3 regions of the Staphylococcus sp. mip270_02 genome follow, and region 2 is predicted to be linked to each of the others. Evidence: riboswitches for the same ligand, from Rfam matches in the RefSeq annotation. Region 2 holds a riboswitch; each other region holds the start of a gene.
What was found. Region 2 has a riboswitch for S-adenosylmethionine ahead of ACW5YJ_RS03115 (MetQ/NlpA family ABC transporter substrate-binding protein). Riboswitches for the same ligand answer to the same signal wherever they lie in the genome.

Region 1 (10,329 bases), 360 kb from region 2:
AACATTTGGTGAACTTGCCAATCAACATTTTGATGGTAAATTGAACGGTACAGTAACACTAACTGCTGGATTAGGGGGTATGGGTGGCGCACAACCGCTTGCAGTTACAATGAACGGTGGTGTTGTCATTGGCGTAGATGTTGATGAAACACGTATTGATAAGCGTATAGAAACACGTTATTGTGATGTGAAAACACATGATTTAGATGAAGCGTTACGTTTAGCTGAAGAAGCACGCGGTAAAGGTGAACCACTTTCTATTGGTTTAGTAGGTAACGCCGTCGATACACATAAAGCCATTTTAGATAAAGGTTTTAAAATTGATATCGTAACGGACCAAACAAGTGCCCATGATCCACTAAATGGTTATGTACCACAGGGTTATTCGTTGGAAGAAGCCCAAGCAATTCGTGATAAAGATCCAAAACAATATGTTAAAGAATCTCAATCTTCTATGAGAAAACATGTTGAATATATGCTTGAATTCCAAAAAAATGGTGCTGTTGCATTTGACTATGGTAATAATATTAGACAAGTGGCATTTAATGATGGATTAGAAAATGCATTTGATTTCCCTGGATTTGTACCTGCGTATATTCGCCCGTTATTCTGTGAAGGTAAAGGTCCTTTCCGCTTTGCAGCTTTAAGTGGAGATCCTAAAGATATTGAGCGTGCTGATGAGGAAATGAGAAAAATCTTCCCAGACAATGAAAAATTAATTCGTTGGTTAGATTTAGCTCAAGATAAAATAGCATTCCAAGGCTTACCATCACGTATTGCTTGGTTAGGATACGAAGAACGTGCCAAAATGGGATTAGCGCTAAATAAATTAGTACGTGACGGTGAAATTTCTGCACCAATTGTTATTGGACGTGACCATTTAGACTCAGGGTCTGTTGCAAGCCCAAACAGAGAAACTGAAGGAATGAAAGACGGCTCTGATGCTGTTGGTGATTGGGCAATCTTAAATGCATTAATCAATACTGCAGCAGGTGGTTCATGGATTTCATTCCATCACGGTGGTGGTGTTGGTATGGGTTATTCGTTACATGCTGGTATGGTTGTTGTTGCAGATGGTTCTGAACGCGCAGATAAACGTTTAGGACGTGTACTTACTACGGATCCGGGTATGGGTGTAGTGAGACATGCTGATGCTGGATATGAATCTGCAATTGAAGTTGCAAAAGAAAAAGGCATAAAAATCCCAATGATTACAGGTAAAGGAGACAAATAATGAACGATTTAATCATTCAAAACATAAAAGAACTTATTTTACCAAAATCAACTGAACGTCCATTAAAAGGAAAAGAATTAGATGAGCTAAATATCATTGAAAACGGAACTGTCGTTGTAAAAGATGGCAAAATAGTTTATGCAGGTAATCATACTGATGATTATGAAGCGCATGAAATTATTGATGCAACAGGAAAAGTAGTTTCACCGGCACTTGTTGAAGCTCATACACATCTTGTGCACGGAGGATCACGTGAACATGAAATGTCACTTAAAAGGCAAGGTGTTTCATATTTAGAAATTCTTGAACAAGGTGGAGGTATTTTATCTACTGTTGAAGCGACTCGCAAGGCTACTGAAGACGAATTGTTTGAAAAGGCAGAGAAGAATCTGTTAACTATGATTGAGCATGGCGTGTTAGCTGTAGAAAGTAAGAGTGGATATGGTTTAGATAAAGAAAACGAACTGAAACAGTTACGCGTATCTAATCGTTTAGCAGATAAATACAATTTAGATATGAAGCATACTTTCCTAGGACCTCATGCAGTTCCTAAAGATGCGCAATCAAATCAAGCATTCTTGGAAGAAATGATTGATTTGTTACCTGAAGTTAAACCGTACGCAGATTTTGCTGATATATTTTGTGAGACAGGTGTATTTACTATCGAGGAATCAAGAAAATATATGCAAGCTGCTAAAGCATTAGGATTTGATGTGAAAATACATGCTGACGAAATCGATCCATTAGGTGGACTCGAGTTAGCTATTGATGAAGGTGCAATTTCTGCAGATCATCTTGTTGCTTCAAGTACAGAAGGTAAAGCAAAATTAAAACAAAGTGATACTGTAGCTGTATTACTTCCGGGAACAACATTTTATTTAGGTAAAGAAACATATGCAGATGCAAGAGGCATGCTAGATAATGATGGCGCGATTGCAATTGCAACAGATTTTAACCCTGGTAGTTGTGTTACCAACAATTTACAACTTGTAATGTCTATTGCTGCGCTAAAATTAAAACTATCACCAAATGAAATTTGGAATGCGGTAACGGTAAATGCTGCAAAAGCAATAGATGTAGATGCTGGAACAATTAATGAAGGAGATAGAGCAAATATTGTAATTTGGGATGCACCTAACCATGAATATATCCCGTATCATTACGGTATTAACCATGCAGAAACAGTAATTAAAGATGGCAAAGTATTAGTAGATAATAAAATTCAATTAAAAGGTTAATATAATTTTTCTATCAGTCTGGGATATCTTTTGATGTCCCAGATTTTTTAGAACCACTTCTCAATTTATTGAGTTAGTGGTTCTTACACATGAGCAAGAGCTCAGGTGGCCCAAGACACTTCTCTAAAGAACCACTTCTTAATTTATTAAGATAGTGGTTCTTACACATGAGTTATACTCAGGTGCTCCGCTTTTGAAATTGAAGCGGTTCTTACACATGAGCAAGCGCTCAGGCGGTCCAAGTCCACTTCTCTAAAGAACCACTTCTTAATTTATTAAGATAGTGGTTCTTACACATGAGTTTTACTCAGGTGCTCCGCTTTTGAAATTGAAGCGGTTCTTACACATGAGTATATACTCATGCGTTCCACTTAAGAAAGTTAGTGGTTCTTACACATGAGCAAGCGCTCAGGTGGCCTAAAGTTCACTTCTCAAATTATTGAGTTAGTGGTTCTTACACATGAGCAAGAGCTCAGGTGTTGATAATTTTATATTTTGATAAACAGAATTGATAAAATATTTCGACAATTATGATACCATGTGACAAGAGGAACATATGGAGGTGACATTCGGCGTGACACGAACTGATTATATCAAACAATGGCAAGGTAATATCATTCCGAATGTACTATCTGGTATATTAATAGCGCTCGCACTTTTGCCAGGTGCTATCGCATTTTCTTTTATCGCAGGCGTGAGCCCAATAATAGGTATGTTGAGTACTGGATTAATGATGATTGTCATTAGTTTCACAGGCAATAGAAATTTAATGGTTTCAGCGCCAAGTAGTGGTGTCTCTTTAGTTGTAGCACCACTTATGGCTAGTCATGGCATACAAGCAGTGATTTTAGCTACAATTTTTATGGGATTAATCCAAATTATATTTGGTTACTGTCATACAAATAAACTATTAGATTATATTCCTACAGGCGTTGTCATAGGATTTATGAATGCACTTGGAGTACTACTATTCACATCTCAGCTTGATAATATATTTCAAATTTCTAATACTACTTATGTTTTTGTGTTAATTTCATTTTTAATTATTTGGTTGGCGCAAAGATATATAAAATTCATACCTGCACCTTTAGTTTCAATTATTGTCTTAACCTTTGCTGCTTGGTTAATTAAACCAGATATACAATATGTTCATAATTTAGCCTCTATACATGTACATTTGACAACTATTAGTTTACCTAAAATGATGTATGATTTAGAAAATACATTTATTATTTTTATTTATGGATTAACAATGGCTATTGTTGCTGTTGTACAAACAACCTTAACTGCACGAATGATGGACGTTGTGACGGATACGCCTAGTGATAAAAACAAAGAGTCAATTGGTCAAGGTATTGCAAACTTTATTGTAGGATTGTTTGGTGGATATGGTGGTAGCGCATTAGTGGGACAATCAAAATTTAATTTAAGTATGGGAGCAACATCGAGAGTTTCAACTTTGATTACTGGCAGCTTTCTACTTTTTAGTTTATTTGTATTTGGAAGTATTATTGGTCAGATACCTATGGCGGTATTAGCGACCGTATTAATAACGATATCTTTAAATACATTTGATAGAAGAACTGTATCATTTGTTAAAAAAGCACCGATTTTTAATGGTTGTATAGTAATACTAACGATGGCGATTATATTAATAACGAATAATTTGGCTGCGGGTGTAGTGATTGTAACAATTTGTTACTACCTCATTTTGCACTTAAAAAATAAGAAAGGGTGTGACATATAATGCCACAATATGAAGATTACATAAATTGGAGAAGAACTTTTCACCAGTATCCAGAATTATCAGATGCAGAATATGAGACAACAAAAAGATTAAGAAGAATTTTAGAATCATATGAGATTACAATCTTAGACCTACCATTAGAAACTGGCTTAGTAGCAGAGGTTGGTCAAGGTGAACATTTTGTAGCAGTTCGAACAGACATAGATGCTCTGCCTATTAAAGAGCAAGTTGTACATGAATTTACATCCACTAATGAAGGTATGATGCACGCTTGTGGACATGATATTCATATGGCAAGCATACTTGCAGTAGCGACAAAATTGAAAGAAATTGAATCGCAATTAACTGGGCGCGTACGCATTATATTCCAACCTGCTGAAGAACTAGGTTATGGAGCATATCATATTACTGATACAGGTGCGATAGAAGGTGCTAAAGCAGTATTAGGTTATCATAATTACCCTACATTAGACATTGGTGAATTTGCAGTAAAATCAGGAGTTATTACTTCTTCTGTAGATCGATTTGAATTTAAAATTAAAGGTGTAGGAGCACATGCTGCCAAACCTGAACAAGGTAATGATCCAGTTATTGTATTAGGACAATTAATTAATAGCGTGCAGTCTATTGTTAGTAGAAACTTATCAGCATTTGATAATGGAGTCGTTACTATTGGTGAAGTGTCTAGTGGTAATACATGGAATGTGATTGCCGATGAAGCCTATGTTCAAGGTACAGTGAGAAGTTTTGACGAAGAGAAACGTAATTATATCGAAGAACGCTTGCGTGCAATTGGAAGTGGCCTTTCAGAAGCATTTGGTGTTGAAATTGAAACGTTATATCATCGTTTACCAGGTGCGGTTGTTAATGATGAAAAATTAACAGAAGACGCAATAGAGATTGCTAAAGAGGTTGGTTATAATGTGAGTATTATGGATCAACCATTAACGATTGGAGAAGATTTTTCTGGTTTCTCAAATAAATATCCAAGTGTATTTGTGTTTATTGGTTCTAATAGTGAATATGATCTGCATCATCCTAAATATGATCCAGATGAGCGTATATTAGAACAAGTACCTGAGTATTTCTTAAGTTTTATACAAAAACTTTTAAACGAGCAATCTAAATAGAATCTTTGAATGATGTATTAAAACTTTAAAAATTAGGGTATGCATAAGCATATTCTTTAAAATAAGGAGTGTTTGCATATGCCAGGACAAGATCCTAGAACAAAATTCTCAAGTGAAGATTTCCCGAAACAAGAACAAGACGTTCCAGGTTTACAGGATAAATTAGACCCTAAGCCTGATTGTGGTGAAACAACTTATATCGGTTATGGGCGTTTAAAAGATTATAAAATTTTAGTTACTGGTGGGGATTCTGCTATCGGTAGAGCTGCTGCCATAGCGTATGCTAAAGAAGGAGCAGATGTGGCAATTAATTACTTACCTGCTGAGCAAGTGGACGCTGAAGAAGTACAACAAGTGATTGAAGCAGCAGGACGTAAAGCTGTATTAATCCCAGGCGATATACGCGATGAACAATTTAACTATGATTTAGTTGAAACAGCTTATAACAAACTTGGTGGATTAGATAATGTAACAATTGTAGCAGGACACCAACAATATAGAAACAACCTTAAAGGCTTTGATACTGAATCATTTACTGAGACATTCGAAACAAATGTTTATCCTATTTTTTGGTCAGTTCAAAAAGCAATTGATTATTTAGAACCTGGCGCAACGATTACACTGACTTCATCTGTACAAGGTTATAATCCGAGCCCTATCTTACATGATTATGCCGCTTCCAAAGCAGCTATCATTTCACTTACCAAGAGCTTATCTGAAGAATTAGGTAGCAAGGGAATCCGTGTAAATTGTGTAGCACCAGGTCCATTCTGGTCACCACTCCAAATTTCTGGTGGACAGCCCCAATCTAAAATTCCGACTTTTGGCCAAAAAGAAGTGCTAGGTAGAGCAGGGCAACCGGTTGAACTTTCGGGCGTGTATGTACATTTAGCAGCTGAGGAATCAAGTTATACTACAGGCCAAGTTTATGGCGTGACAGGTGGTACTCAATTAGATTAGAATTGATGAAGTAACGAGGCAGCAATTTAATTTAACTATTAGTGTTTCAATGTCTCGGTGATACAAAGCATAAGGAGGGAAGGATATATTGATATCCTTCCTCCTTATTTTTGAAAGGTAAGGTAATCATTTATGAAAAAATTTAAAGCAGATGCTTTAACCAAAAAACAAAATTATAAATTATTAAGTGGTAGTGTGGTACCTAGACCTATCGCATTTGTTACTTCTCAAGATAAAGATGGGCATTTAAATGCAGCGCCGTTTAGCTTTTTTAATGTTGTTAATAGTGCACCACCAATGATTATGATTTCTACAGGTCGTTCTGCAGGGAAGCGGAAAGACACTTCTTTAAATATTGAGGAAACGGAATCATTTGTAGTACATATTACAGATGAAGCTACAGTCGAACAAATCAACCATACAGCAGCCCCTTTGGCCCGTAACCAAAATGAATTAGAAAGAACAAGTCTTAATTGTGTTGACTCTGAATTAGTTGCAGTACCTGGTATCGAACAAGCTAAAATTCGAATGGAATGTAAGTTAGATAGAATTATTCCGTTAGGTGACTCTCAAGAAGGATCTGATTTAATTATAGGTGAAGTAGTTATGTTTCATATTGATGAATCAGTTTATTTTGAAGATAGTAAAATAGATGTTGACGCACTTAGTGCTGTAGCTCGTTTAGCTGGTAATGATTATGCTTCTTTAGGTAATAAATTTACTATCGAACGTCCTATGAAGTAAATATAAAGCGATTAAATAAATAACATAAGCTCTATTGAAATAATAGATGTTGAAGGGATTAGATAATGAAATCGTTTGTTAAATTGTTTTCTGTTCAATTCCATATTTGACGAATTACAATTAATACTGTACTGTAATAAAATAAAATAATAACTTATCAAGAGAAGTGTAGGGACTGGCCCGATGATACTTCGGCAACATGATGATGCGTGTGCCAAATCCAGTAGCATAATTCATGCTAGAAGATAAGAATGAATCAAGTTTACTCTTTCTTCTTAATTTAGAAAGAGTTTTTTTATTTTTAGGACTTACAAATAACAGAAGGTTGAGTTCTGTTTTAATATTTAGGAAAGTTGGTTATGTATGGAGGAGACAAAAAAAGGTAACGCATGGGCCTTGATACCTTTAATCGTATTTGTTGGTATGTTCTTAGGTGTGGGTATTAGTACAGGCGACTTTACTACGATGCCACTGAATGTAGCTATATTAGTAGCTTCTATTGTTGGATTAGCGTTAAATAGAAAAGGATCATTTCATAAAAAAGTTGAAGTTTTTACAAAAGGTGCAGGACATTCCAATATTATTTTAATGATGTTAATTTTCTTATTAGCAGGCGCCTTTTCTCAAACGACTGAAGATATGGGTGGCGTGCAGTCGACGGTTAACTTAGGGTTATCATTAATACCAGAAAATTTAATTATCGTCGGACTATTTATAATATGTATGTTTGTATCTTTATCAATGGGTACGTCTGTAGGGACGGTAGCTGCTATAGCACCAGTTGGTTTTGGTTTAAGTCAGGCTACAGATGTTTCGGCAGCTATCACAATGGCTACTGTTGTTGGTGGAGCTATGTTTGGTGATAACTTATCAATGATTTCTGATACTACGATAGCTGCAGTACGTACTCAGAAAACGAAAATGAGTGATAAATTTAAGGTGAACATAAAGATTGTTTTGCCTGGCGCGATATTTACTATTATTGTTCTTTGGTTTTTAACAAATGGTGCACATATAGATGCAAATAAAAGTTATGATTATGACCTTATTAAAGTAATTCCATACTTATTTGTGCTTATTTTAGCATTAATAGGTGTAAATGTAGTTATCGTATTAATCGGTGGCATTGTACTTTCTGCAATTATCGGATTAATCTACGGTTCATTTAGTTGGACAGGTTTATTAAGTTCTATATCTAAAGGTATTATCGGTATGGAAGATATAGCGATTATTGCATTGCTCATTGGTGGTTTAGTAGCTTTGATTCAACATAATGGTGGTATTACTTGGCTATTAAATTTTGTGCGCAGTAAAGTGAAATCTAAACGTGGTGCAGAATTAGGTATTGCTGGCTTAGTCAGTGTTGCAGATATATCAACAGCAAATAATACTATTTCTATATTAATGGCAGGACCATTAGCAAAAGATATTTCAGAGGAATATGATGTGGATCCGCGTAAATCAGCTAGTATTTTAGATATGTTTGCGAGTTGTTTCCAAGGAATGCTGCCATATAGTCCTCAATTGATTGCTGCTGCAGGTGTGGCGTCTATATCTCCATTTGAATTAGTGCCTTACTCAATTTATCCAATGATACTAGGCGTTTGTGGACTTGTAGCAATTTTCTTTAGGTTACCTAGATTAGATAAAAAGTAATTAAGATACATTGCAATATCAAGTTGGGCAATGATTTTTAAGTTCTAAATAGAGTAGTGGAGTTATATGTTAATAAACATGATTAGATAACAGTTGAAAATTGTTGATATTCATTGTGTTATTTAATAGCAATAGACTATAATCTAGATTAAATTTGAGTCCGGGATGTACGAATGTCCCGGGCTCATTCGCTATTTTAAATAAGCAGTATGTTAACAGAATATGCTAAGATAAATGTGAAGTTTATTTGGTATAATATTCAATGAAAATGAAAGTTTTGACGTTTCCTGACTAATAGCGATAAAATGAGGTTGTTAAAGCTTTATAAATATTAAAGAACATCACTATATTTACTTGATAATTGTTTAGAAGTATAGTGTAATGCGTTAGAATAGTAATAAGAGTGAAAGTAGGTGAACAATCGATCGTGGGAAAATACAATGTAGAAAATGAGAATGTTGAAATTCGTCTTGAAAGGTTATTTAAAGTAGAACCTGAATTATTATACCAAGCTTGGACAGACCAACGTTTTCTTAAACAATGGTTTATGACAACTGAAAGAACAAATAAAACTATTGAAGTAGCTGCTGAACAAAATGGTAAATACAAAATTGTTGATGTTCGTAAAGGTAAGGAGAATATAGTACAAGGTAGATTTGCTTCATTAACTCCTTATGAATATCTCGTCATGACAATTGGTATGCCAGAATTAAGTGATTCAGAAGATACGATAGAAGTTGAAATATTCGAAAGAGAACCAGGCATTACGCAAATGATTTTCAATTATATTGCTTTTGTACCGAGAGAAAGAAGATTAACATCTTTAGAATATAAACAGAAGAAGAAAGAATATCATGATTCAACGGCACATGGGTTTGAAATGTTATTTGACAAACTACAATTAACGCTTGAAGAGTTTGAAGCAAATTTATAAAATAGTTCGCTGATATAGAAATTACACGGGGTGATATGATTTTACTGGATTATTTCAATCCTGGTAATATTATCTAAGTTTGAATAAAATTCAGACCTGTATCAAAGTAAATTCTTTATATGTTTTGCTCAATCAGCACTTAAAATAAATAATGCTCCCTTTAAAAGTAATCACTAAATGTGACAATCTTTAGAGGGAGCTTTTGCTATTATTAACAAATTTAGCATAATTATTCAAACTCCAATACGGTTATTTGAACGTGGCGAATAAGACAATAGTTGGGCACTGTATTTTAATACAGTTCGCCTATTACTTTACGTTCATTATATTTTCGTAATAAGGTTTCGAAGAAAATATGGTAACTAATAAAACTTGAATAATCTATACCATCAGCTAAGTAAAATGTATTACTAGATACATAGATATTATAATTTGCTTTTTGAGCAAGGGTATTATCTTTTAAAGTGGTTACAGAGAAAAAATATTTTTGACGCAACTGTAATAAATTGCTGATATCTGTTAACTGCTCTGATTCACCAGAAAGAGAAATGATAAAAAAGATATCTTTTGGTGTTGTTTTATTCAATACCATTTTAAATTCGTGTACGTCATGAAGTACGATAATACTTTTATGTATCGTTAGTAATATACGCTGTGCTTCTTGAGCCACATTCATTTGGGCTAGT
Region 2 (10,329 bases):
AGGATTCCCAAATAATACTTTGTCTTCTGCCCAAACTTCATCTAATGTTTTACCTTTATGACGTCCATTTTTAATTATGTTTGGACCGTTCGGATGTGCTGATATCGCCCAACATTCACCAGTATGATTATTAGGTATATCATAGTTAAATGCTTTAAGTGCGTTGCCTCCCCATATTCTTTCTTGAAAAACAGGTTTTAATAATAATGGCATTTATTCCTACCTCCTACTTATATTTCTTTAAGTAAATCGTAAATTTGTTGTGTTTGTGTTGCCTCAATTAACTGTTGGCGAATATTGTCGTCCATTAATGTTCTTGATAATCTTTGTAACAGTTTTAAATGTGTATCACTGCTGTCATTAGGTACTGCAATTAGAAATACAATATTAGGCAATGTGTCATCTAAGCTGTCCCAGTCTATACCATGTTTATTATTCATTACAGCAACAACAGGTCGTTTCACTGCTGATGATTTTGCGTGAGGTATTGCAACATTCATTCCAATTGCTGTCGTTGCTTCTGCTTCACGTTTCAGTACAGCATCTTTCAATTCTTTTCTATCTGTAATGTAATCATTCTTATCTAGTTGATCTATGAGATCATCTATCGCTTCGTCTCTTGTAATTTTCTTATCGACTATTTTAATAACATCTTTATCAAATACATCAACTGTGTTATTTGTCTGTTCAGTTGTTTTTTCTTTATTTATATCCGTTGTAGTATTTGTTGTAGTATTGGCTTCTGACTGGTCATCTTGCTGTTCCGCTGTCATCCCAGTTGCAATACTATTAGTATCAACAGCTAATGATGGTGTATTTTTTCTCAAAAATAGCACTACACTCATCGTGACAAGGCTACCAACTATCACAGCAATAAAGAACCATAAAATCTGATCTATGCCACCTAAAACAGCTACAATCGGACCGCCATGAGCCACTCTATCGCCTACGCCACCTATTGCTGCAATAGCTGCTGCTACCATTGCCCCTATCATATTGGATGGAATAATTCTTAACGGATCTTGTGCAGCAAATGGAATAGCACCTTCTGTAATACCAAATAATCCCATAGTAAATGAAGCTTTTCCCATTTCTACTTCACCTTTATTAAATTTACGTTTATTAATAAACGTAGCTAAGCCTAAACCAATAGGCGGCGTACAAACCGCTACTGCAACCATTCCCATTACAGCATAGTTACCTTCAGCGATTAGCGCTGAACCAAATAAGAAAGCAACTTTATTTACTGGTCCTCCCATATCAAATGCAATCATTGCCCCTATAATTAATGCTAAGATTACAATGTTAGTACCTTGCATACCTTTCAACCAAGTTGTCAATGCTTCAAAGATACTCGCTATTGGTGCACCAATTAAGAATATAAATATTAATCCCACAATGAGTGATGAAATAATAGGAATTATTATAATCGGCATAATGGGTGCCATTACTTTTGGTGTTTTTACATTTTTAATCCATTTCGCAATGTAACCTGCTATAAAACCAGCAACAATACCGCCTAAAAAACCAGCTCCAGCATCACTACCGTAGAAGCTACCATCAGCAGCTATAGCGCCACCAATCATACCTGGTACAAGGCCAGGTTTGTCAGCAATACTCACTGCGATGTAGCCAGCCAATATTGGCACCATAAAACTGAAAGCTAAATTGCCTATATTTTCAACTGATTTCCAAAATGAATCATTTGGAATTTCCAAACCTTTTGAAGTTGCTTCTCCACCAATTGTCAGTGCAATCGCCATTAACAATCCACCTACAACGATGAAGGGAACCATAAACGATACACCATTCATTAAATGCTGATAAACCATCTGAATACCAGTTTTGGGTTTATCTTCTTGGCTATGCTGACTAGCTCCATTAGTTTCATGATGGATATGAGCATCTTTATCAATAATACGTTGAATCAATACTTCCGGTTTATGAATACCTTCTCTAACACTTTCGTTAATTAATAACTTCCCATCAAATCTAGATAAATCTACTTGGCGATCTGCTGCAATAATAATGCCATCCGCTTCTCTAATTTCTTTTGTTGTTAAGACATTTTCTGCACCTACGCCACCTTGTGTTTCCACCTTGATATGCACGTCCATATCTTTGGCAGCTTGCTCCAATTTTTCTTGGGCCATATACGTGTGTGCAATCCCATTTGGACACGACGTAATCGCTAAAATTTTCATATGATTCATCCTCCTTGACTCAATTGTAAACGCATTCATTAGGTTGTAAAAAAGAATAATTGCCGTTACTAGTGGCAATTATTCTTTAATTAAGTCAATAATTTTCTCTTTTAAACTTTGATCTTCAAGTACTAATAATTGATCTACAGCATTCTCATCCAATTTAGCAATAGTATGAATAATTTTCTTCATTATAGGAATGTCTTGTTCTGTAATTGCTAAGAAAAAAACTAGCTTAGCTTTATTTTGTTTCCAGATATAACCTTGCATATTTTTAAAAATAATTACATGTGATTTCAATACTTTTTCTGGGTCACCATGTGGTATACTCATCCCATTACCAATATACGTAGAAGAAAATTTCTCTCTTTCCAATGCACTTTTCATGTAATCTTTGGTCACAGCATAATTGTTATCCAGAATCATTTGAGCTTGTTCAAAAACATAACTTGCAACCACTTGTTCCTGTTTATCTGAGCAAACACTAAACTGAATTGAAGCTAATTCATTTTGGTGTAATACAGGGTTTTGCTTATGGTGTAACGCTGAAGTAATTTTATTTTCATCCTCCTCTGAGAATAAAGGAGATACTTCTATGCAAGTTAAATCGTTAGGCACTTGTGCACCTTCAATAGAATGTGTAGAAACAAGAACATCAATATTGCTAAAGTTATAATTATCAATATCTTCCATTTTCAATGTATCTACTATATGAATGCTGTCATCTATATTTTTAATTTTCACTTCTAATAAACTAGAAATTCCCAACCCATAATAACAAGTGATAACAATATTAAATGAATCTTTTTTATGGCGATCTATGGAGGATTGAAAATGTAACGCTAAAAATGCAATTTCATCTTCAACTAAATTTATTTTTGCGTCTTTTGCAAGATGAGTTACTGTCTCATACAATGCATCAAATACAAAGGGATAATACTTTTTAATATCTTCTGTTAAAGGATTATTAATATAAACATTCTTTGCTATACGTAAGTAAGTTCTGCTGAAATGTGCATATAAATTGTCGCGTAGTTCTAGGTCTTCTGTAAAATCTACTCCTACATTTTTCTCCATCTGATGAATCATACGATCGATATAACTTTTAACAAAAATCCGTTCAAACCCTAAATCATATTTATTAAAATAATAGCTAATGAAGAATGATAACAGTTGCGCAGTTTTATCTGAAAGTTGATAACCTAACTCCAAATTGATATCTGTAATACATTGTTGCGCGATTTTATAGGAGGATTTATCGACTACCCATGAATAACCGTCATCGTTATTACGTTTAAATATAATAATTAAGTGTATAAGTAATTGTTTTATTCGTATTTTAGAAGTTTGTATATGATGTGCATTTAAGTTATTTTCAATAATTTGACTAATGATATCAATATGAGCCTTAGGTATTTCATTTAGTATTACATCATCAACAGTTTTATTTTTCGAAGATAGTTGGTTTAAATGTAGAATCGCATTTCTAATATTCATTTCACTTCCGTTTACAGTGACGCCTTTTTTCTTAGTTAGATTAACAGTAATATCAAATGAATTGCACCACGACTGAACACGCGTTAAATAATCACTAACTTCTGATTTAGATAAATTAAAGTGATGTGCTAATGAATCTAAAGTTGTGGGTTGTTGGTGCATTAAAATATGATAACCCAATTTTAGCAGTAATTCGTTTTCTTTGTTTGTAAAATCAGAAACGATTTCTTCTATATACTCTATACTATATAGGTCTTGGTTCACTTTGAAACCTCTACCTTTGACACTGGCAATTAACGACGACAATACTTCAACATTAATATATTTAATATCGTTTCTCACTGTTCTATTAGAGACATTTAAGTAATTTGCTATTTCATCTGCGCTTAAAAAACGATTACTGTTGTTGAGTAACAATCTAATAAGTTTGGCATGTCTTTCTAACATCACTGCACCGCGCTTTCCCTTATTTTCACTCTTGATCAAAGATGAATTAATATTTAAATTCATTGTAGCTATTACCTATTATTTAAGCAAGAAGTGGCTAATCGAAGTTCACATAATAAAAACACCAATTCAAAAGATATCATCTAATGAATTGGTGTTTTTATTTATTTTATTTTTCTGATGTATGGATAGTTTCTCTAATATATTCGTAAGCTTCTTTAAGTTGTTGCATTTCTTGATCATCCAACATAATTGCAAATCTTTGAACAATACCAGAGCCATCAACTAACGTAGGTAAACTATATGCACCATCTGTTAAGTCATATTCTTTACTGATTGAAGTCAGCGGGATAATAGTACGTTGATCCAATGCAATAGTTTGTATCAAGGATGTTGTAACTTTAGAAATAGCAGCATTAGTCCAACCTTTTTGATAAAAGACGTCCATAGATACCTCATTAATGATAGATGTTATATGTGCTTTATCAATTTCTGGGCTATTACTTAGCTCTTCATACTCTGTGAGCGACATACCATGAATACGCACTTTGCTCCACACAGGTATTGCATGTTGTCCATGTTCTCCAATAACAAATGCCTCAACATTTTTGGGATCGATTTGATAATGATGAGCGATAATCGTCTTGAACCTTGAAGTTTCTAAAGATGTTCCCGTTCCAATAATTTTATTAGATGGATAGTTTACTTGATTAGCAAAGTATACTATCGAATCTACAGGATTAGAAATCAAAATAATTATTGCTTCTTGTGTTACCTCGGCAACTTGGCTCATAACATTTTTTATAATGTCATGATTGCCTTGCGCTAATAAAGTACGATCACCATCATTTTTATCTGTTGGTACACTCGCAGCAATTACAATAAAATCAGCATCTGTTAAATCTTGATAACCCCCAGCTTTAATATTGATATGCGCAGTGTTAAATAATCCTTGCGAATGATTATGATCAAGAGCTTCTCCACTTGCAATCTCATCTTTATCATCAATCAAAACAATCTCTGAAAATAAATTCAAATATTGTACATCTGTTAAAACTTGACTACCTACTCTTCCTAATCCAACAATGCCTAGTTTAGACATAAACTACACCCCTTTTTTATTACTAATATCCGTTCATAATAATTTATTTTTCATACGGAATTACATCTTTACCGTATTCTTTTTTAATGAATTCTTTCATGTCTTTAGATTGTAAAACTTTTATAAGTGCTTGATACTTTTTGTCATCCTTATGTCCTTTTTTCACAGCAACGATATTCGCAAACGGTGATGACTCAGTTTCACTAATGATAGCATCTTTATGTGGCGTTAAGCCATTATCTAACGCGTAGTTTGAATTCATAATAACTGCAGCCCCTTCCTTACTTTCATATGTCTTAGGTAAGAATTCTGCCCCTTGTTTATTATTAAACTTCAAATCTTTTTTATTTTCTACAATGTCTTCAAATTTTGCGTCTTCTATACTAACACCTTTTTTAATCTTTATTAATCCTTCATCTACAAAGAATGATAAGAATCTCCCCTCTTCAGCTGGATTGTTAGAAACGTATATTGTTGAACCTTTAGGAATATCTTTAATATCTTTATATTTTTTACTATAAACACCCATAGGCGTAGTAAATACTTTTCCAACTTCTTCTATATCATAATTGTGGTCTTTCTTTTCTGCTTTTAAGTATGGCGTATGCTGGAAGAAATTGGCATCTACATCACCTTTATCTAATAATTTATTAGGTACTTTATAATCATTAACTGTTTTAACTTCTAAATCATATCCTTGTTTTTTCATTTCTTCTTTCGCATGTTTCAACACTTCACCATGTGGTGCTGGTGAAGCTGCAATGGTTATTTTTTTGTCCCCATCTTTACCATTTGAATTGCCACATGCTGCAAGCACGCTCATTAATATTAATAATGAACCTAAAACAATTAATTTCCTCATAATTCATTTCACTCCTCATGAATTTTTAAATTTCAAACTAAATTAAAAAATACTTTCTCTTAATTTTATAAGAGAAAGTATAAACCTTCTCTCATCTTTAAAAGTTCGATAACTTTTTGTGAATTAGCACCATTTCGTATAACGACGGTTGCTGGGTTTCATAGGGCACGTCCCTCCACCTCTCTTGATAAGAGTAAATCAATATGTAGTTGCAATGTTTTTATCCTAGCATTATACTCATATTTAGTCAATTAGTTTTTAGAAAATTCTAAATAATACGTTTATTAATTCAATCCTGTTCCATGTGAAACAACAAACTCTTAAAGCTATTTACCTTTACAGAAGGACCATTGCTACATATGCAATAAAGTTATTTAATGCATGCAGTGCTATAGCAGTAGCTAAACTTCGTTGTGTTTTTAAATAGATGTATACAATACCTATAGCGATAACGAGATACATAACTATTTCTAATGGTGATTGCGCTTCTGTTACGTGTAGAGATGCAAAAACAATTACAGATAATACTGACATCACTATAAAATTCAATTTCTTTCCTAATTCACCAATTACCAAGTGTCGGAAGAGAAACTCTTCAGTAACCGGTGCAATAATTACAATAGAAAAGAACGCAAGCACCGTTGAAAATGGTGTACTAAACATTTGTTGAACCAATAAGTCATTTTGTGTTTCTTCAAATTTCCATTGTTCAGGTGCAAATGTATCAACTAATACTGGAAAAATTAATTTAAATATAAACATAACAATAAATGTAACAACAATGAGTTTCCAATATTTCTTGATATTATTGAACCCATTTTTCCACTCACCTTTATAACTATTTTTATGTAACAACATCCATATAATCATGATAAATATAAAAACGCCAATCTCCATTAACAAAGCAGTAGAGCTCGACTCATCAATTCCATTATCTAAGTAACTACCACCAAAACTTATATTAACTGCCAACAATATGACCAAAATTATGATTGATAATATAAAATTGCTAGCTAAATAAATGATTGGCAGAAAAAAATCTTTACCGTTAATATCCTTCCATTGATATTTCTTTTCGTTTTTTAACGACATTGTAGCCCCTCCTAAAGTTTTATATACAACACACTTTTACATTGCACAATTTTTATTTTCTTCAAACATTTTACAATAATATAAATAGATAGTATAGCTCGACATTTAAACTAAATAATTTAATTTTCAATGCGTAAAAGGAAATGAAAAGTGGTATATAGAGATTAAATATACTATACATATTTTAAGGAGTTGTTGTCGATGCGTATATTGGTACTAGGTGCTGGCGGAATTGGTGGTTATTTTGGTGGTCGCTTAGCTGAGGCTGGCAAGCATGTTACATTTTTAGTACGGCCCAAACGCAAATCATATCTAGAACGAAATGGCTTAGCCATTCATAGTGAAAAAGGCGATTATCATTTTAATCCACAACTCATCACAAAAAATGATCGTGTCGAACCTTTTGATATCGTGCTATTATCTTCAAAGTCTTATCATTTAGATCATGCTATTGAAGATTTAAAACCATTTATAGATCATAACACCTTAGTTATTCCACTACTTAATGGCGTTGCACATGTCCCTAAGTTACAAAACGCTTTTGGAAAAAATAAAATCATGGGTGGCTACTGCATTATAGAAACAACACTTGATAGTACTGGGGAGATTATTCAAACCAGTCAATTTGATAAACTCTTTTTTGGGGAATTAAACGGTACTGAAAGCAACCGTGCTAAATATGTTGAACAGGCATTTTCAGGCACAAAAGCTGAATTTATTCTAAACACAAATGTCGAACAAGGCATGTGGCATAAATACTTAATGATTACTGTATTATCGGGCGTAACAACACTTATGCATGCACCTATTGGACCTATTCGTGATAGTGAAGGTGGTATAGAATTTATTAAATCCTTGTATAATGAGGCTGCTGGTATTATGCGTAAACACGATGCACCTATCTCTGATCAAATTGTTTCTAAATACATGCAAGCGCTAAATCAATTATCTTATCATTTCAAAACTTCCATGCAACGCGATATGGAAAAGGGACTTAATATCGAAACTGATCATTTGCAAGGTTATTTATTAGAATTAGCAGCACGTTACAATTTAGAAGCCCCTCTGCTTACTTGTGTTTATCAAAACCATAGCGTATATAAAGAAATGCTACAGTAAGCAACTACACATATAGGAGCGTGACAGAAATGATTTTTTAACTTAACTTTCTGTGCAGCTCCTAAATTTTTGAGTATCTTTAATATCAACATTTTGTATGTGTTTTATTTAAACTTTTTGAATAACTTATATAAGAAAAAAGGAGGCATTTGCCATGCAATCTAATCAACCACAACATCCATTTGATTTAGCAACTCAGCTCACACAACAGAAATCAGGCATGTATTCAGGACATACTTCCAGCGCCTATGCGAATATGGTCGGGCCATTCGGTGGTGTTATTGCATCCACATTATTACGTGCAGTTTTAGAACATGATGATATTCTAGGAGAGCCCATCTCTCTAACAATAAACTATGCTGCTCCTATACAAGAAGATAATTTTAGAATAATAACCTATCCATCGAGAACTAATCGGTCAACACAACACTGGTATATAGAACTAAAACAAAATGATAAAACCGCTATTACTGGAACAGCAGTTACTGCTAAACGACGTGATACATGGTCGTCAACAGAACTAGCCTTTCCTGATGTTCCACCAGCAGACGAAGTAACACGTACATCATTAGAAAGCGCGCCACCATGGGCACAAAACTATGACATCAGAATGATTAAAGGTGCACCCCTAGCAATGAATCCTACTCAACAACCAGATTCCGTAACGTTACAATGGATAAAAGACACCCCTGATAGAGATTTAGATTTCTTATCTCTTACATCTATATGTGATGCATTCTTCCCACGTATCTATGTACGTCGTAAAGCATTCGTTCCCATTGGGACAGTATCACTCACTATATATTTCCATGCTAATTCCGAGACTTTAAAGAACAATGGGAGCCAACCGCTACTTGGACATACACGCGCCCTTAAATTTTTCAATGGTTTCTTCGATCAAACTGGAGAAATATGGAGTCATAATGGCAATTTACTTGCAACAACAAGTCAGTTTGTATATTACAAAGAATAAATTTTATACTTATTTGATATAACTATAATTTATATTATTAAAAATAAAGAGGTGTTTAAACTTGAAACAACCAGAAGAAATTACAATTAATACATTAAATTTTGATGATGATGGACAAATACCTAACAACCCATATTTACCTGTTTTAGTTTATCAAAATGTATTTTTAGCGACTGATGATTTAAGACATATATTATCCACAAATCAATGGGGTAACACTTGGGAAGGTGGTGTTTTCTCTTATCATCATTATCACAGTAATTCACATGAAGTCTTATTGGTAATCAATGGAACAGCCCAATTAATACTAGGAGGCAAAAATGGTACTCTTATTAATATTACTGAAGGTGATGCTTTAATATTACCGGCTGGTACTGGTCACAAACTGGTAAGTCAAAGTAATGACTTTACAGTTATGGGAGCCTATCCCCATAGTCAGTCATATGATATTTGTGTCGGTAAAGTAAGCGAGCGTCCTCAAAATTTATATAATATTGAAAATGTATCCATACCTAATACAGACCCAATATTTGGTAGTCATGGTCCATTGAAGAAGCGTTGGAACTAACTTTAAGTTGTTTGTTTCATTGATATTAATTATCAAACTTAAATGGAGGTATTAATGTTGGTAAATAGAGATGACGTAGTAAATTATGTTACTCGAAATTATGAAGTTAAACCGGATTATCCATGGCAAAATTTTCCTCATTTTGCTACTTTAAGACATAATAAAAATAAAAAATGGTTTGGTTTAATTATGAATATTACAGAAGATAAATTAGGGCTTAAAAGTTTTGAAGAAGTTGATGTTTTGAATGTAAAAGTTGATAAAGCTTTTATTGGACCATTAACGAAAAAAAAAGGTATTTATAAGGCGTATCATATGAATAAAACCACTTGGATTACTATTAACTTGAGAGAAATAAGTAACCTCCATTATATAACTGATTTAATTGACGAAAGTTTTGAACTAACAGTTTAAAGTATGAGCTATACTATTATCAATAATATATAAAATAGGCCTGTGAAACTA
Region 3 (10,329 bases), 370 kb from region 2:
TTAACGCTGATTCAATGTATGGTACTGGTCAATTACCTAAGTTTGAAGAAGACTTGTTTAAAGTTGAAAAAGAAGGACTATATACTATACCAACTGCAGAAGTACCGCTGACAAATTATTACCGTAATGAAATTATCGGACCGGATGAATTACCAGCTAAATTCACTGCCCAATCAGCATGTTATCGTAGTGAAGCGGGTTCAGCTGGTCGTGATACAAGAGGCCTTATTCGTTTACATCAATTCGATAAAGTTGAAATGGTTCGTTTTGAAAAACCAGAAGATTCTTGGCAGGCTTTAGATGAGATGACTGGACATGCAGAAGCAATTTTAGAAGAATTAGGCTTACCATACCGTCGTGTTATTTTATGTACAGGTGATATTGGTTTTGGTTCAAGTAAAACGTATGATTTAGAAGTTTGGTTGCCAAGCTATAATGAATATAAAGAAATAAGTTCTTGTTCAAATATTACTGATTTCCAAGCACGTCGCTCGAATATTCGTTTTAAACGTGATAAAAATGCTAAACCAGAATTAGCACATACACTTAATGGTAGTGGATTAGCAGTAGGGCGTACGTTTGCTGCAATAGTTGAAAATTACCAAAATGAAGATGGTTCTGTAACAATACCAGAAGCATTAGTTCCATATATGGGTGGTAAAACAGTCATCCGTCCTATTAAATAAATTATTAAAAGTGCGTAGTTAAAGTATTAGCTATGCACTTTTTTATGTACGGAGAGGGTAGGGGAGGCGTAAAAGTTGAGCATAAGAAATACATAAAATACGCACTATTAAAATAGTTAATTTGATTGAAAGTACTGGAGTTTCTAAGGGAAGTCTAATTGATAACACAAGATTCTGAAATATTTAAATAACTGTATTAACAATGTTTTAAGACGTTCGTTAGACTAACATCACACAAACCGGCGTCTAAAGATGTTGATTACTTTTATGCTATTATATTAGAATGGATTTACTGTTTTTAGCGTTTGAAGTGAGAGGGTGGGAAAATGGACAATGAGGCGCATGTTACTTTTAAACAAGGTGTAAAAGCGTGTATTCCTACTTTGTTAGGTTATGCTGGTGTTGGTCTGTCTTTTGGAATTGTTGCAGTGGCATCAGGATTTAGTATGTTGGAAATTATTTTACTTTGCTTGCTAGTGTATGCGGGCGCGGCACAGTTTATTATTTGTGCACTTGTTATTTCTGGCACGCCCATATCTGCAATTATATTGACGACATTCATTGTGAACTCAAGAATGTTTTTATTAAGTATGACGCTTGCGCCAAATTATAAAAACTATAGTTTATTAAATAGAATTGGTCTTTCTACATTAGTAACAGACGAAACATTCGGTGTAGCTATTACACCACATTTAAAAGGTGAGAAGATTAATGATCGTTGGTTGCATGGATTAAATATAACAGCATATGTTTTTTGGACATTTGCATGTATTATTGGTGCAGTCTTTGGTAAATACATACATCAACCAGAAGCACTAGGATTAGATTTTGCAATTACCGCTATGTTTATATTCTTAGCTGTCTCACAATTTGAGTCGATTAGACGCTCGAAGATAAACATATATTTTGTATTGATTATATGTGTGATTGTAATGATGCTTAGTTTAAGCTTGTTTATGCCTTCATATTTGGCTATCATATTAGCTTCAACTATTGCAGCACTGATTGGAGTGATGATGGAAAAATGACAACGACGGTACATATGTTAACAATTATCGTGTTATGTGGTGTGGTAACATGGCTCACACGAATTATTCCCTTTATTTTGATAACTAAAATAAAGTTGTCTGAACGTGTTATTAAATGGCTATCATTTATACCAATTACATTATTCACTGCTTTAATCATCGATGGATTAATAGAGCAACAAGAAGGTGTGATGGGTTATAGTATTAACGTGCCGTTCTTAATAACGATGCTCCCGACTATTATCATTGCTGTGATATCACGCAGTCTAACAATCACTATACTTAGCGGCATTATTATTATGGCAGTGTTACGTTGGGTATTTTAAATAATCCTATTGAAGTAAGTTATATTATCCGTTAAACTATAAATAATTAGAAAATTAAGATATTTCAGATTGCATTAACAGTTTAATTTTATCTTAATTAATGAGCTTATCTTTAATACAATTAAAATCAAATCTTATTTCGAGAAGCTGAGGGACTTGGCCCGTTGACGCTTCAGCAACCGGCTTATAAAGTACGGTGCTAATACCATCGATACACTCGAATGATAAGTACTTTTAACTTCTTACTTATTTTATGAGTGAGGAGTTTTTTTACTAAGTAGGAGGTAAAACATGACGAATTATACGGTTGATACACTAGAACTAGGGCCATTCACAACGGAGTCAGGTGAATTCATCTCAAACTTAAAACTACGTTATGAACATGTAGGATTAAAAGGGCAACCACTCGTAGTGGTCTGTCATGCTTTAACAGGTAATCACTTAACGTATGGTACAAATGAAAATCCTGGATGGTGGAGAGGGATTATTGACGGTGGTTATATGCCAATCAATGATTATCAGTTTTTGACATTTAATGTTATTGGAAGCCCTTATGGTTCAAGTTCTGCGTTAACAGATCCAAAGTTTCCTGAGACACTTACGTTAAGAGATATCGTACGTGCCATAGAATTAGGTATTGAAACATTAGGTTTCGAAAGGATTAACATATTAATCGGTGGTTCGTTAGGTGGCATGCAAGCAATAGAATTATTATATAATCGTAAATTTGATGTTGAAAAAGCAGTGATTCTCGCAGCTACAGATAAAACATCATCCTATAGTCGTGCGTTTAATGAGATAGCGAGACAGGCCATTCATTTAGACAATAAAGAGGGGATGAGTATTGCAAGGCAGTTAGGGTTTTTAACATACCGTTCGTCTAAAAGCTATGATAAACGTTTCTCACCAGATCAAGTTGTAACCTATCAAAAACATCAAGGCAATAAATTTATGAATCATTTTGATTCTTTATGCTATTTAACACTCCTAGACGTCTTAGATAGCCATGACGTAGATAGAGGACGCGACGATGTAGATGAAGTGTTTAGTAACCTAGATACTAAAGTAATGACAATGGGCTTCACAGATGATTTGTTATATCCAGATGACTTAGTGCGTGCCGTGGGAAAACGTTTTAAATATCACAAACATTTCTTTGTCCCAGATAACGTAGGTCATGATGGTTTCTTATTGAATTTTAATGACTGGGCACCTAATCTATATCACTTCTTAAAAGTATATAAAATTAAAAGAAAATGATTTAATAACTCTATTATATTAATTTTTAGGATGAAGCTATATGACTACTTTCGATAGGGGAGGGTAGACTGACATATATATATAGTACATCCTTTTTTTGTACAAGTATTTAAGTTGTGGTGGCGTAAAGCGACACGAGAAGTAGTAGTATTAGAAATGTAATACCGTGAAGTGTTGATTAGTACAATCATTTATAAGTTTATAATTTTGAAAAGTATAGTATATCGTTATCTTCTGTATTTGGATTGCCAATAATTGTATAAAAGTTTTAAAGAGGTTAAAATAATAGTTATAGTCAAAAATAGTATGGGAGTGGCGAAATTGTTTTCAAAAATATATCCTAAAGTAACTGTGCTTAGTATACTAACGCTAATCGTAGTGGCTTTAGCTTTACATATATTACCTCCGTTAGGCCTGGTGTTAGGTATCTTTGCGACAATTCCAGGCATTATCTTATGGCATAAGTCTATTGAATCATTTGGTTTAACAGCAGTCATTACAGTGGTATTAACAACATTATTAGGTAATATATTTGTGTTGAGCACCATGGTCATTATACTCTTAGTGAGTTTTGTTATTGGCCAATTATTAAAAGAACGTACATCTAAAGAACGCATACTTTATATAACAACTACTTATATTAGTATGTTCTCGTTAATTGCGTTTATGGGACTACAAACGTTTGATAAAATACCAAGTTCTACAGTTTTGATAAAACCAGTGAAAGATTACATGCATAATGTTGTTTCTGGAATTGCGGGAAGTGCAGAATATAAGCAAATGCTTGAAGAAGGCTTCCGCCAGATGTCAGTTCAGTTACCAAGTTATGTCATTATCACAGTATTTCTACTTATTTTAATCAATTTAATTATTACTTTTCCAATTTTACGTAAGTTCAAAATCGCTACACCAATATTTAAACCATTATATGCTTGGCAAATGAAGCGTTCACTATTATGGATGTATATTATTGTCTTGATTTGTGTTATGTTTGCGAGCCAACCAGGGACTTTCCAAAGTATCGTTTTAAACTTTGAAATTGTGTTATCATTATGTATGTATATTCAGGGCTTAAGTGTTATTCACTTTTTCGGGAAGGCAAAATCAATGCCAATCGCACTTTCTGTGTTATTCATGGTTATAGGGACAGCTTTAATGCCATTAACACATATTGTAAGTCTCCTGGGTGTTATAGATTTGTGTATTAACTTAAAAAGTATCATTAAAAAATGATTTGAGGTGGAAGAATGAACCGTCAATCCACTAAAAAAGCGTTAGTTTTACCATTTATTATTATGGCGCTCACAGCAATTGTACTTGTAGTAGTTTGGTTTGTTTTTAACCAGCTCATTGCAGGCATAGCGACAGTTGTATTAGTGATTATTATTGTAGGGACAGCAATAATGGTAAGACGAGCTTTGCAGAAACTAGATAGCTATGTTGATAATCTAAGTGGCCATATTTCGGCAGGCAATAATATTGCAATTAAAAGTTTGCCAATCGGTATGATTATCTTAGATGAAAATGAAAACATAGAGTGGATGAACAAATTTATGTCGGAACGCTTAACGCGTAATGTAATTTCCGATCCAGTTAATGAAGTATATCCTAATATCTTAAAACAATTAGAAAAAACACAAGAAGTTGAGATTTCTGAAAATGAGTACCACTATCGCGTACGTTATTCTGAAAAAGAACATGTATTGTATTTCTTTGATATTACTGAAGAAGTACAAACAAATAAGTTATATGAAGACTCTAAACCAATTATTGCTACATTGTTCTTAGATAATTATGACGAGATTACGCAAAATATGAATGACACACAAAAATCAGAGATTAACTCGATGGTTACACGTGTGATTAGTAGATGGGCTAGTGAGCATAACATTTATTTCAAACGTTATAGCTCAGATCAATTTGTTGCTTATTTAAATCAAGATATATTAAACAACATAGAGGCAACAAACTTTAGTATTTTAAGTCAGTTACGTGAAAAGAGTGTCGGTTACCGTGCACAATTAACTTTAAGTATCGGTGTCGGTGAAGGTTCTGAAGATTTAATAGATTTAGGGGAACTATCACAATCAGGCCTAGACTTAGCGCTAGGACGTGGTGGTGACCAAGTTGCTATCAAGAATATGAACGGAAATGTACGTTTCTATGGTGGTAAGACTGACCCAATGGAAAAACGTACACGTGTTAGAGCACGTGTTATATCACATGCGCTTAAAGATATTCTGATGGAAGGCGACAAAGTTATCATTATGGGGCATAAACGTCCTGACTTAGATGCAATCGGTGGTGCAATTGGTGTATCACGTTTTGCAATGATGAATAACTTAGATGCGTATATTGTCTTAAATGATTCTGACATTGATCCAACATTACGACGTGTTATGGATGCAGTAAATGAAAAACCAGAATTAAAAGACCGTTTTATCACATCGGATGAAGCATGGGATATTATGACATCTAAGACAACATTAGTCATTGTAGATACGCATAAACCTGAAATGGTCATCGATGAGAATATCTTAAATAAAGCTAACCGTAAAGTGGTTATTGACCACCATAGACGCGGTGAGAGCTTTATTTCGAGTCCATTACTTGTTTATATGGAACCATATGCAAGTTCAACTGCAGAACTTGTGACAGAACTACTTGAGTATCAACCGACAGAACAACGATTAACACGTTTAGAATCGACAGTAATGTTTGCAGGTATTATTGTAGATACGCGTAACTTTACGCTACGAACAGGTTCTAGAACCTTCGATGCAGCAAGTTACTTACGTGCGCATGGTGCAGATACAATATTGACACAACATTTCTTGAAAGATGATCTTGATACGTATATCAATCGTACCGAGTTGATTCAAACAGTGAAATTACAAGAAAATGGTGTAGCCATTGCACACGGTTCGAATGATAAAATTTATCATCCTGTTACAGTTGCACAAGCTGCCGATGAACTGTTAAGTTTAGATGGTGTAGAGGCTTCGTACGTGATTGCAAGAAGAGAAGAAAATGTAATAGGTATGTCTGCCCGCTCACTTGGTGCTGTCAATGTGCAGTTAACAATGGAAGCACTTGGCGGTGGTGGCCATTTAACTAATGCAGCCACACAGTTAAAAGATGTAACAGTGGATGAAGCAATAGAACAATTACAACAAGCTATAACAGAACAAATGAGTAGGAGTGAAAATGCATGAAAGTAATATTCACACAAGATGTAAAAGGTAAAGGTAAAAAAGGTGAAGTTAAAGACGTACCAGTAGGTTATGCAAATAACTTCTTATTAAAGAAAAATTATGCAATAGAAGCAACACCTGGTAATTTAAAACAATTAGAACAAAAAAATAAAGCTGCTGAAGCAGAGCGTCAACAAGAAATTGAAGATGCTAAACAATTAAAAGCACAATTAAGTGAAATTGAAGTCGAAGTGTCTGCTAAAACAGGCGAAGGCGGTAAATTGTTTGGTTCAGTAAGTACGAAACAAATCACACAAGCATTACAAGAACAACACAACATTAAAATTGATAAACGTAAAATGGATTTACCAAACGGTATCCATGCATTAGGTTACACTAACGTGCCAGTTAAACTAGATAAAGAAGTTGAAGGTACAATCCGTGTACACACAGTTGAACAATAATAGTGGATTGAGATATGAGGTGTAATCACAATGGATGGAATGTATGAACAAAATCAAATGCCACACAGTAATGAGGCTGAACAGTCTGTCTTAGGTGCCATTATCATAGATCCAGAATTAATCAACACAACTCAGGAAGTATTGCTTCCTGAGTCATTTTATAGAGGTGCACATCAACACATCTTTAGAGCAATGATGAACCTCAATGAAGATAATAGAGATATTGATGTGGTAACCATTATGGATCAACTAACACAAGAGGGTCGATTGAATGAAGCGGGCGGTCCTCAATATCTTGCAGAATTATCAAGTAATGTGCCGACAACACGTAATATCCAATACTATACTGAGATTGTTTTTAAGCATGCAACTAAACGTAAATTAATACAAACTGCAGATAGTATTGCGAATGATGGTTATAATGATGAGCTGGAACTAGATACGATACTTAACGATGCTGAACGTCGTATATTAGAATTATCATCCTCACGTGAAAGTGATGGATTTAAGGATATTCGAGATGTACTTGGTGAAGTATATGAGAATGCAGAATTATTAGATCAAAACAGTGGTCAAACGCCAGGTATTCCAACGGGCTACCGAGATTTAGACCAGATGACAGCAGGGTTTAACCGTAATGATTTAATCATTTTAGCAGCACGTCCTTCGGTAGGTAAGACTGCCTTCGCACTTAATATTGCGCAAAAAGTTGCAACACACGAAGATCATTTTTCAGTAGGTATATTCTCGTTAGAGATGGGTGCAGATCAACTTGCAACACGTATGATTTGTAGTTCAGGAAACGTGGACTCAAATCGCCTGAGAACTGGTATGATGACTGAAGAAGACTGGAATAGATTTACTATAGCAGTCGGTAAACTGTCACGTACTAAGATATTTATCGATGATACACCAGGTATTCGGATTACAGACATTCGTTCTAAGTGCCGTCGTTTAAAACAAGAGCACGGATTAGATATGGTTGTTATTGATTACTTACAATTAATCTCAGGTAGTGGCTCTCGCTTTTCAGATAACAGACAACAAGAAGTTTCTGAGATTTCACGTACATTAAAGGCTATTGCTAGAGAGCTAGAATGCCCTGTTATTGCACTGAGTCAGCTATCACGTGGCGTTGAGCAGCGTCAAGATAAACGTCCAATGATGAGTGATATTCGTGAGTCAGGTTCTATCGAGCAAGATGCCGATATCATCGCTTTCTTATACCGTGATGACTATTATAATCGTGGTGAAGACGAAGAAGACGATGATGACACTAATTTCGAACCTCAAACAAATGATGAAAATGGGGAAATTGAAATTATTATCGCTAAGCAACGTAATGGTCCTACAGGAACAGTGAAGCTGCACTTTATGAAACAATACAACAAATTTACAGACATAGACTATGCACATGCTGAAATGGGTTAAAAAATTATAAAAAAATATTTTCCGTACGATAAATTGATTCAAATTTTTATTGTACGGTTTTTGTTTGTGTTTGGTTTATAGGTTTATAAGTAAGTATGTGTCTTTATTTTACAAATTAGTTCGATAAAGCATTGGTATCACTAGCATAAAGATGCATGAGAGTTAGTTGATATTTTTTGCTGAGTAGAGAGAATCATTGAAAATCAATGTTCGATTTTTGGTTTGCAATCTATCCTGTGTATTGGTAAAATACGTAATGGTTAATCGAGAAAACTTGGAGGTGCTCACATGTCATCAATAGTAGTAGTTGGGACACAATGGGGAGACGAAGGTAAAGGTAAAATTACAGATTTCTTAGCAGAACAAGCAGATGTTATTGCACGTTTTTCAGGCGGTAATAATGCAGGTCATACTATTAAATTTGGCGGAGAAACATATAAATTACACTTAGTACCATCTGGTATTTTTTATAAAGAAAAATTAGCAGTGATTGGTAACGGTGTCGTTGTAGATCCAGTGGCACTATTAAAAGAATTAGACGCATTAAATGAAAGAGGTATTTCAACAGATAACTTACGTATTTCAAACCGAGCACAAGTTATTTTACCTTATCATATTAAACAAGATGAATATGAAGAAGAACGTCGTGGAGATAATAAAATTGGTACAACGAAAAAAGGTATTGGTCCTGCTTACGTAGATAAAGCACAACGTATTGGTATTCGTGTTGCCGATTTATTAGACAAAGAAACATTCGAAAGATTATTAAAAGATAATATTGAATACAAAGGTGCATACTTCGAAGGCATGTTTGGTAAATCATGTCCATCATTTGATGAAATCTTTGAAGCTTATTATGCAGCTGGTCAACGTTTAGCTCCATTCGTTACTGATACTGCAAAAGTTTTAGATGATGCATTTGTAGCAGAAGAGAAAGTATTATTTGAAGGTGCGCAAGGTGTAATGTTAGATATCGACCATGGTACGTACCCATTTGTTACTTCAAGTAACCCAGTTGCCGGTAATGTTACTGTTGGCGGTGGTGTAGGTCCAACCTTCGTATCTAAAGTTATCGGTGTATGTAAAGCATATACATCACGTGTAGGCGATGGTCCATTCCCAACTGAACTATTTGATGATGACGGACATCATATCCGTGAAGTAGGCCGTGAATACGGTACAACTACAGGTCGTCCACGCCGCGTAGGTTGGTTCGATTCAGTTGTATTACGTCACTCTCGCCGTGCAAGTGGTATTACAGACTTATCAATCAATTCTATTGACGTATTAACAGGTCTAAAAGAAGTGAAAATCTGTACTGCATATGAATTAGACGGTAAAGAAATCACTGAATATCCAGCAAACTTAAAAGACTTACAACGTTGTAAGCCAATTTTTGAAACATTACCTGGTTGGACTGAAGATGTAACAGGTTGTCGTTCATTAGATGAATTGCCTGATAACGCACGTAGATATTTAGAGCGTATCTCTGAATTAAGTGATGTTAAGATTTCTATCTTCTCAGTAGGTCCAGACCGTAATCAAACAAACTTATTAAGTTCATTATGGTAAGCAATTAGTGCCATTTAAATTTTATTAAAAAGAAAACCTTGTAGTCGTTCATTTTTCTAAAAATGATTTTGGCTACAAGGTTTTTTGTATGTTTATTTTTGTATCATGCAATGCGTGTCACGAAACTCTAGGATTTTATTAACAGCTAATTCATAACCGTATTGTTCATTATGCGAAGGGCCCTTAATCATATCTATATTGTTTTGATATTCGTCTAAATGATTAAGCATCGTTAATACGGTTTGTTTTAATTGTTCTACAGTAAAAGTTTCGGAATTTAACTGTTGCCCAATATTTAAGTTTTCGATTTGTTGCGCTACAACGGGTTGGTCTGCATTCTGTGGAAAAGCTAGCATAGGTACACCCAG

Region 1: it holds a riboswitch for S-adenosylmethionine, as region 2 does, so the genes downstream of both, ACW5YJ_RS04760 (Na+/H+ antiporter NhaC family protein) here and ACW5YJ_RS03115 (MetQ/NlpA family ABC transporter substrate-binding protein) in region 2, are expected to answer to the same signal.
Region 3: it holds a riboswitch for S-adenosylmethionine, as region 2 does, so the genes downstream of both, metX (homoserine O-acetyltransferase MetX) here and ACW5YJ_RS03115 (MetQ/NlpA family ABC transporter substrate-binding protein) in region 2, are expected to answer to the same signal.

What each region holds. Positions count from the first base shown of each region.
Region 1 covers NZ_CM132934.1:1,073,055-1,083,383, forward strand. Annotated here, with positions in the region: gene hutU (urocanate hydratase) at 1-1,234, shown strand, start outside; gene hutI (imidazolonepropionase) at 1,234-2,472, shown strand; gene ACW5YJ_RS04740 (SulP family inorganic anion transporter) at 3,029-4,219, shown strand; gene ACW5YJ_RS04745 (amidohydrolase) at 4,219-5,349, shown strand; gene ACW5YJ_RS04750 (SDR family oxidoreductase) at 5,428-6,309, shown strand; gene ACW5YJ_RS04755 (flavin reductase family protein) at 6,442-7,053, shown strand; SAM riboswitch class I at 7,205-7,305, shown strand; gene ACW5YJ_RS04760 (Na+/H+ antiporter NhaC family protein) at 7,417-8,709, shown strand; gene ACW5YJ_RS04765 (SRPBCC family protein) at 9,137-9,643, shown strand; gene ACW5YJ_RS04770 (MurR/RpiR family transcriptional regulator) at 9,936-10,329, opposite strand, start outside.
Region 2 covers NZ_CM132934.1:714,156-724,484, reverse strand. Annotated here, with positions in the region: gene manA (mannose-6-phosphate isomerase, class I) at 1-213, opposite strand, end outside; gene ACW5YJ_RS03130 (fructose-specific PTS transporter subunit EIIC) at 231-2,204, opposite strand; gene ACW5YJ_RS03125 (BglG family transcription antiterminator) at 2,283-4,148, opposite strand; gene ACW5YJ_RS03120 (lactate/malate family dehydrogenase) at 4,318-5,250, opposite strand; gene ACW5YJ_RS03115 (MetQ/NlpA family ABC transporter substrate-binding protein) at 5,294-6,112, opposite strand; SAM riboswitch class I at 6,201-6,306, opposite strand; gene ACW5YJ_RS03110 (CPBP family intramembrane glutamic endopeptidase) at 6,449-7,204, opposite strand; gene panE (2-dehydropantoate 2-reductase) at 7,406-8,323, shown strand; gene ACW5YJ_RS03100 (thioesterase family protein) at 8,478-9,296, shown strand; gene ACW5YJ_RS03095 (cupin domain-containing protein) at 9,358-9,864, shown strand; gene ACW5YJ_RS03090 (MmcQ/YjbR family DNA-binding protein) at 9,919-10,278, shown strand.
Region 3 covers NZ_CM132934.1:341,880-352,208, forward strand. Annotated here, with positions in the region: gene serS (serine--tRNA ligase) at 1-686, shown strand, start outside; gene ACW5YJ_RS01435 (AzlC family ABC transporter permease) at 1,013-1,714, shown strand; gene ACW5YJ_RS01440 (AzlD domain-containing protein) at 1,711-2,040, shown strand; SAM riboswitch class I at 2,172-2,271, shown strand; gene metX (homoserine O-acetyltransferase MetX) at 2,332-3,300, shown strand; gene ACW5YJ_RS01450 (DUF2232 domain-containing protein) at 3,607-4,533, shown strand; gene ACW5YJ_RS01455 (DHH family phosphoesterase) at 4,548-6,515, shown strand; gene rplI (50S ribosomal protein L9) at 6,512-6,958, shown strand; gene dnaB (replicative DNA helicase) at 6,989-8,389, shown strand; gene ACW5YJ_RS01470 (adenylosuccinate synthase) at 8,678-9,961, shown strand; gene ACW5YJ_RS01475 (macrolide family glycosyltransferase) at 10,054-10,329, opposite strand, start outside.